3 regions of the Kocuria sp. LHG3120 genome follow, and region 2 is predicted to be linked to each of the others. Evidence: riboswitches for the same ligand, from Rfam matches in the RefSeq annotation. Region 2 holds a riboswitch; each other region holds the start of a gene.
The links. A riboswitch is a leader RNA that binds a small molecule or an ion and turns the genes downstream of it on or off. The one in region 2 is predicted to bind S-adenosylmethionine.

Region 1 (2,252 bases), on a different contig from region 2:
GGTGGAGGTCCGCACCCACCCCGTCCGGCTGGACGCGGACAACGCCGTGGACATCCTCGGCGGGTACGACCTGGTCCTGGACGGCGCGGACAACTTCGCGACCCGCTACGTGGTCAGCGACGCCGCCGCCCTGACCGGCACGCCTTGCGTGTGGGGCTCCATCCTGCGCTTCGAGGGGCAGGTCAGCGTCTTCTGGGCCGGGCACGGGCCCACCTACCGGGACCTCTACCCCGAGGCCCCGCCGGACGGCGAGGTGCCCAGCTGCGCCGAGGGCGGGGTCTTCGGCATGCTCCCCGCCACCGTCGGCGCGGTCATGGTCACCGAGGCCGTCAAGCTCGTCACCGGCACCGGGGAGCCCCTGCTCGGGCGGGTGCTGCTGCACGACGCGCTCGCGATGACCTGGCGCGAGATGCGGCTCACCCCGGATCCCGACGCCGCCCCGGTCACCGCGGTGGCCCAGCCCGCCGCGGTCTGCGCGCTGCCCGGCGCGGACGCCTCCGAGACCGTCGGGTCGGCCGAGCTGGCCCGGCTGCTCGAGCGCCGGGAGCGCGGGGAGGCGTCCTTCGCCCTGGTGGACGTGCGCGAGGACTGGGAGCGGGAGCTCGTGGCCATCGACGGCGCCGTGCCCGTCCCGCTGCAGGAGATCCTCGACCGCGGCGCGGACGCCCTGCCCCCGGAGGCCCGTGGCACGGACCTCGTGCTGCACTGCAAGGCCGGGGCCCGCTCCGCGACCGCGCTCGCCGCGCTGCGCTCCTTCTACGCCGGGCGGGAGGAGCGGGTCCGCCACCTCGAGGGCGGGGTGCTCGCCTGGGCGGCACAGGTGGACCCGGACCAGCCGGTCTACTGATCCGGTCTCCTGCGGCACACCGCTACACCACCGCGGAGGACGTGACCTTCTGTGACGCCGTCGTGACATTCCATGACGTGCGCCCGTCATCCGGTTGGTCCCGGACCGGGCGGTCTGATGCCATGGCAAGCGCCCCATTCAGAGCGGCTGAGAGATCTGGCTCGACGACGCCGCAGCAACCCGCCCTCCACCGGGGTCAGGGTGCTAATGCCAGAACCGATGGAGATCCCGGATCTGCAGTCGGTCCGTGACGTCAGCCTCCGGCGCTGCCGCCACCGGGCCCGCCCCCGGCGCGACCGGCCGACCGGCAATCCTCGGTGCGACCGAGAGGACCCCCGCATGACCCCGAGCACGGTCGAGGAGACCACCGCCCATCCCCGCGCCGGCACGGACCTCGCCGCCGGCCTGCCCGGGGACTACGCCGGGCTGCGGGAGCACTTCCGGCCGCTGTTCGCGGAGATCGCCGCCGGCGCCCTGGACCGGGACCTCCGGCGCGCGCTGCCCTACGCGGAGGTCGGCCGGCTGGACCGGGCCGGGTTCGGTGCCCTGCGCGTCCCGGCGGCCCACGGCGGCCCCGGGGTCAGCCTCGAGGACTTCACCCGGCTGCTGGTCGACCTGGCCGAGGCCGACTCCAACATCGCCCACCTCTACCGCTCCCACCACGGCTTCGTGGAGTCCCTGCGCTTCCTGCCCCGGGAGCTCCAGGAGGTCTGGTACCCGCGGGTGCTGGCCGGAGCCACCGTCGGCAACGCCTCCACGGAGAAGGGCGGCAACGCGCTGGGCACCCTGAACACCGTGCTGAGCCGGACCGCCGAGGGCTGGGAGCTCACCGGCCGGAAGTTCTACGCCACCGGCTCCGTCTTCTGCGACTACACCCGCGTCTCGGCCGCCCTGGACGGCCGCGACGGGCGGCGCTTCGCCGTCGTCGCCACGGACGCCGAGGGCGTGACGCTCGAGGACGACTGGGACGGCTTCGGGCAGAAGCTCACCGGCACCGGCACCGCGGTCTTCGAGCGGGTGCGCGTCCCGGAGGACGCCGTGCTGGACCGCACCGCCGGCAGCGCGGAGGCCGTCCACGAGGCCGCCTTCTTCCAGCTCGTGCTGCTGGCCGTGCTGGCCGGCATCGCCCGGGCGGCCCGGCGGGACGCGGTGGAGACCATCGCCGGACGCCGGCGGACCTTCAACACCGGGCTCGGCCTGCCGTTCCGCGACGACCCGCTGATCCAGGAGGCCACCGGGCGGATCTCCGCCAAGGCCTTCGCCGCCGAGGCCACCGTCCTGCACGCCGCCCGCGCCCTGGACGCCGGGATCGCCGCCGCCGCAGCGGCCGGCGCCGACCGGCCGGACTTCACCGGGGCCCTCCCGGCGGCGCTGCACGAGTCCGAGATCGCCGTGGAGCACGCCC
Region 2 (2,252 bases):
CAGGAGACCCGACTCCGGCTGCTGCTGCAGGAGCACGGGATCGCGGAGGTGGTGGCCGACCACCGGATCGCCGCCCCGGACGGCACCGAGGTCCTCCCCGACCTCGCGGTCGAGTCCGCCCGGGTCAGCGTCCAGTACGAGGGCGCCCACCACGACCGCCCCGGTCAGCGCGAGATCGACATCCGGCGGCTGCGCCGCACGGAGGCCGCGGGCTGGACCGAGGTCCGCATCACCCATCGCGACCTCGTCGAGGACGTGGTGACACCGTCCGGGACCGTCCCGCGCGCGGTGGCGCTCGTGCGGAGCGCGATCCGCACCCGGGAACCGCACTGACCCCGCGGGGTCCGCACCGACCCCGCCGAGACAGCACGTGTCGGCGACCGGCGCGCCCGAGGTGGCCGCCACGTGCGACCTCGCGGAGGGGGGAGGGTCAGGAGAAGAGCGGCAGGAGGTCCGCGTGCGCGCCCAGCTCCGCCCGCTCCTGGGCGGTCAGCTCCGCCCGGCCGGTGCCCACGCGGGCGAAGTGCTCGTCGCTCCAGTGCTCGAGCGGTTCCCGCTCCCACAGGTCGGTGAGGACCCGGCGGACCTCGGCGAGCCCGTCCACAGCAGGACCCGGGGAGCCGTCCAGGTGCTGGATCAGGTCCAGGTGGTGCACCGTGGCCTCCACCGCGAGGGTGCTCAGCAGGTCCTCGACGCGCAGCACGTGCCCCTGGGTGCGGACCGCGCCGCCGCCGCAGTGCTGCGCCGCGTGCACGAGCGCCCGGGTGGTCTCGCGGTGGAGGGCGCGCACCGGCTCCCAGTCCAGGACCATGGACGCGACCACGCGGGTGTGGCGCCGGGCCTCGGCGGCCCCGGCGGGATCGCCGCCCCAGTCGGTCCAGTAGGTCGCGGCGTCCCGGTCGGGGCGGGCGGTGGTGGGCGTGTGCAGGGCGACCAGCCCCCGCAGGGCGTCCATCGCGCAGTGGTGGGTGAGGTCCCGGACCGACCACCCCGGGCAGCCGGTGGCGGCCCAGGAGTCGTCGTCGCCGAGCCCGTCGAGGACCGCGCCGAACGCCGTGCAGGCGTCGCGCACCAGGTCCGCCCGGGCCGGGCTGCTGCGGCTCGTCATGGGTCCATGGTGCGGCACGGAGGGCTCCCGTGCCAGCGATGTGTCGCGATCACCACGGATGCGACGGATTTGCCAGGGAACACGCCGAGGACGTTCAATTGGCGGTGTAACCATCCGGAGCGGCTGAGAGACCTGGCTCGTCGACGTCGCAGCAACCGGCACGGATCCGTCTGATCCTCCGTGCGAGGTGCTAATGCCAGGACCGATGGAGTTGATCATGAGCACTTCCCTGCTGGGCTCTGCGCCGGCCACCGCACCGGGCGCCGCGAAGCGCGCCTTCTCCGTGGCCTTCGAGCACGTCGGCAAGGCCTTCCCGTCCGGCCGCGAGACCCACCACGTCCTGCAGGACGTGGACGTCACGGCCCGGCCCGGCGAGGTCCTGGCGGTCCTGGGGCCCTCGGGGTGCGGCAAGTCCACGCTCCTGCGGGCCGCGGCGGGGCTCGACACCGCCTCGGCCGGACGGGTGCTCATCGACGGCACCCCCGTGTCCGGCATCGACCCGCGCTGCGCGGTCGCCTTCCAGGAGCCCCGCCTGCTGCCGTGGCGCTCGGTGCGCGAGAACGTCCGCCTGGGCCTGCCCCGCGGACTCCCCCGGGACGAGGGGGACGCCGTGATCGACGACCTGCTGCGCCTGGTGGGGCTCACCGCGCACGCCGGCCACCGTCCCCGCGCGATCTCCGGCGGCATGGCCCAGCGCGCGTCCCTGGCCCGGGCCCTGGCCCGCAATCCCGGGGTCCTGCTGCTCGACGAGCCCTTCGGCGCGCTCGACGCCCTGACCCGCCTGAAGATGCAGGACCTGCTGCTCACGATCCACGCGGCCCAGCCCACCACCGTCCTGCTCGTCACCCACGACGTCGACGAGGCGCTGCAGCTCGCGGACCGGATCGTGGTCCTAGGCCGGACCGGGCCCACCGCCCCCGCCTCGATCAGCACGATCCTCGCCGTCCCCGGCGAGCGCCCCCGGGACCGGGCCTCCGAGGTCCTCGCCGAGCTGCGCGTGCAGCTCCTCGGCCACCTCGGCGTCGACACCCACCACCCCGCGACCCGCTGACGCGGCCCGCCCCCACCCCGACTCCCCTCCCCGGACCAGCGGCGGCACCCGCCCGCGCCGCCCGGCACCGTCCGTCCACCACGAAAGGCTCCG
Region 3 (2,252 bases), 150 kb from region 2:
GGCGCTGGGCACCGTCCGCCGGCGGATCGGCCTCGACGCCCGGATGCCCCTCCCGGACCTGGGCCTCGGCACCGTGCTCTTCCTGCTCATGGGCCTGGGCACGCTGGCGCTCTACGGCGCCGGCCGGGCCCTGGGCGTCACCGCGGAGGTGACCACGTCCGGGCTCGCCCCGCACTGGTGGACGGTGCCCGTGCTGCTGCTCTCGGCCGTGCGCCACGCCCTGGTCGAGGAGGTCGTGGTGGTCGCGTTCCTGACCGACCGGCTGACCCGCATCGGGTGGAGCTGGCCCGTGGTGCTGGTGGTCACGGCCCTGTTCCGCGGCAGCTACCACCTCTACCAGGGGATCGGGCCCTTCCTCGGCAACGTGGTGATGGGCCTCGTCTTCGCGGAGCTCTACCGGCGCACCGGCCGGGTGATGCCCCTCGTCGTCGCGCACTTCCTGCTGGACGCCGTCGGCTTCCTCGGGGCAGCCCGGCTGCTGGGCTGAGCCCCGCCCCGCGGTGCCCGGCCTCAGATGGTGACGGCGCCGTCCGGGGTGCTGAACGAGACGGAGAGCACCCCGGGGGTGCCGTCCGGATAGCGCCAGTCGACCTCGAGGTCCTCGAGCGCGGTCTCGACGGGGGCGCCCAGCCACTCGGCGACCCGTTCCGGGGCACCGGCGATGGTCATCCCCGCGAGCCCGACGTCCGTGATCCGCGCCTGGGACGGGTGCATCTCCGGGGCGGAGTCGAAGTGGATCATGAACGGCAGCTGCGGATCGGCGATCAGGCCCTTGACGCCGATCTGGTGCCACTCCAGGCACCGGCCGTCCGGGAACACCCGGTGGCCGGGCACGGAGCGGCGCCCCAGGCGCTGCTCGAAGGGGGCGAGGTCCTCGACCTCCACGACCCAGCCCAGCCAGCCGCCGCCGGCCGCGGACCGGGCCCGCACGGCCTGCCCGAAGGGGGCCTTCTCCGCCGCCGGGTGCTGGAGGACCTCGACGACCTCCACGTACTGGTGGTTCGTGAGCGGCAGGATCATGTTGCGGGTGCCGAAACGGGGGTGCACCCCGCCCTTGACCGGTTCGATCCCGAGCTGGTCGGCGATGCGCTCGGTGGTGGCCTCCAGGCCCTCCGGGCGGCAGGCGTAGGACACGTGGTCGACTCTCATGGGCACATCGTGGCACCCTGTGAGTTTCGTCTCCAAATCGGTCCGCGACGCGCCGGGCACCGTGCGGGCGGCACCCCGGCCGGGGCGTCACGCCCGACCCCGGCTTGACGCCGTGCGGGCCTGATCCGGAGAATGCTGTCCAGGTCATGAGCGCCAGCGTCCAAGCCCCAGCTAGCTGGCCGGCAACCCTCCACCGCGGTGGGGTGCCCTGGGTGAAGACCAGGCTCCTCGCGTCCGGCGAGCGAGCAAGCGCGGGTCCCCGGCGCCCGGCCGTTCCCGGCCGCACCGCCTCGGCCGGGACGGGACCCCTGAGATCCACAAGGAGTCCCACGGCATGTCCGATCTCCCCGCCTCCAGCACCGACGCCTCCGCCGCCCGCACCGACGCGGCCGAGCGCCCCACCCCCGAGAACCCCGGGGGCTGGGCCTTCGAGACCCGGCAGATCCACGCGGGGCAGAGCCCCGACCCGGTCACCGGCTCGCGCGCCCTGCCGATCCACCAGACCACGTCCTTCGTCTTCCCCGACGCCCAGGCCGCCGCCGACCGCTTCGCGCTCGCCGAGCTCGGCCCGATCTACACGCGGATCGGCAACCCGACCACGGAGGTCGTGGAGAACCGGATCGCCGCCCTGGAGGGCGGCGTGGGCGCCCTCATGCTCAGCGCGGGGCAGTCGGCGACGACGTTCGCCGTGCTCAACGTCGCCGGCGCGGGAGACCACCTCGTGGCCAGCCCCAGCCTGTACGGCGGGACCTACAACCTCTTCAAGTTCACGCTGCCCAAGCTCGGCATCGAGACCACCTTCGTCTCCGACCCCGACGATCCCGAGGCGTGGCGGCGGGCGGTCCGGCCGAACACGAAGGCCTTCTTCGCCGAGACGATCCCGAACCCGCGCAACGACGTCCTCGACATCGAGACGGTCTCCGGGATCGCCCACGACCACGAGGTCCCGCTCATCGTGGACAACACCGTGGCGACCCCCTACCTCGTCCAGCCCCTGCGCTGGGGCGCGGACGTCGTGGTGCACTCGGCCACCAAGTTCCTCGGCGGGCACGGCACGGCCATCGGCGGCGTGATCGTCGACTCCGGGGCCTTCGACTACGGCC

Region 1: another riboswitch for S-adenosylmethionine. It lies ahead of ACP7CD_RS12380 (acyl-CoA dehydrogenase family protein); the one in region 2 lies ahead of ACP7CD_RS08160 (ABC transporter ATP-binding protein).
Region 3: another riboswitch for S-adenosylmethionine. It lies ahead of ACP7CD_RS08720 (bifunctional o-acetylhomoserine/o-acetylserine sulfhydrylase); the one in region 2 lies ahead of ACP7CD_RS08160 (ABC transporter ATP-binding protein).

Annotation. Positions count from the first base shown of each region.
Region 1 is NZ_JAFCWG010000005.1:326,866-329,117, forward strand. Features, by position in the region: gene moeB (molybdopterin-synthase adenylyltransferase MoeB) at 1-847, shown strand, start outside; SAM riboswitch class I at 979-1,073, shown strand; gene ACP7CD_RS12380 (acyl-CoA dehydrogenase family protein) at 1,187-2,252, shown strand, end outside.
Region 2 is NZ_JAFCWG010000003.1:258,837-261,088, forward strand. Features, by position in the region: gene ACP7CD_RS08150 (hypothetical protein) at 1-333, shown strand, start outside; gene ACP7CD_RS08155 (maleylpyruvate isomerase N-terminal domain-containing protein) at 431-1,108, opposite strand; SAM riboswitch class I at 1,216-1,320, shown strand; gene ACP7CD_RS08160 (ABC transporter ATP-binding protein) at 1,326-2,159, shown strand.
Region 3 is NZ_JAFCWG010000003.1:404,424-406,675, forward strand. Features, by position in the region: gene ACP7CD_RS08710 (CPBP family intramembrane glutamic endopeptidase) at 1-487, shown strand, start outside; gene ACP7CD_RS08715 (VOC family protein) at 511-1,149, opposite strand; SAM riboswitch class IV at 1,292-1,407, shown strand; gene ACP7CD_RS08720 (bifunctional o-acetylhomoserine/o-acetylserine sulfhydrylase) at 1,484-2,252, shown strand, end outside.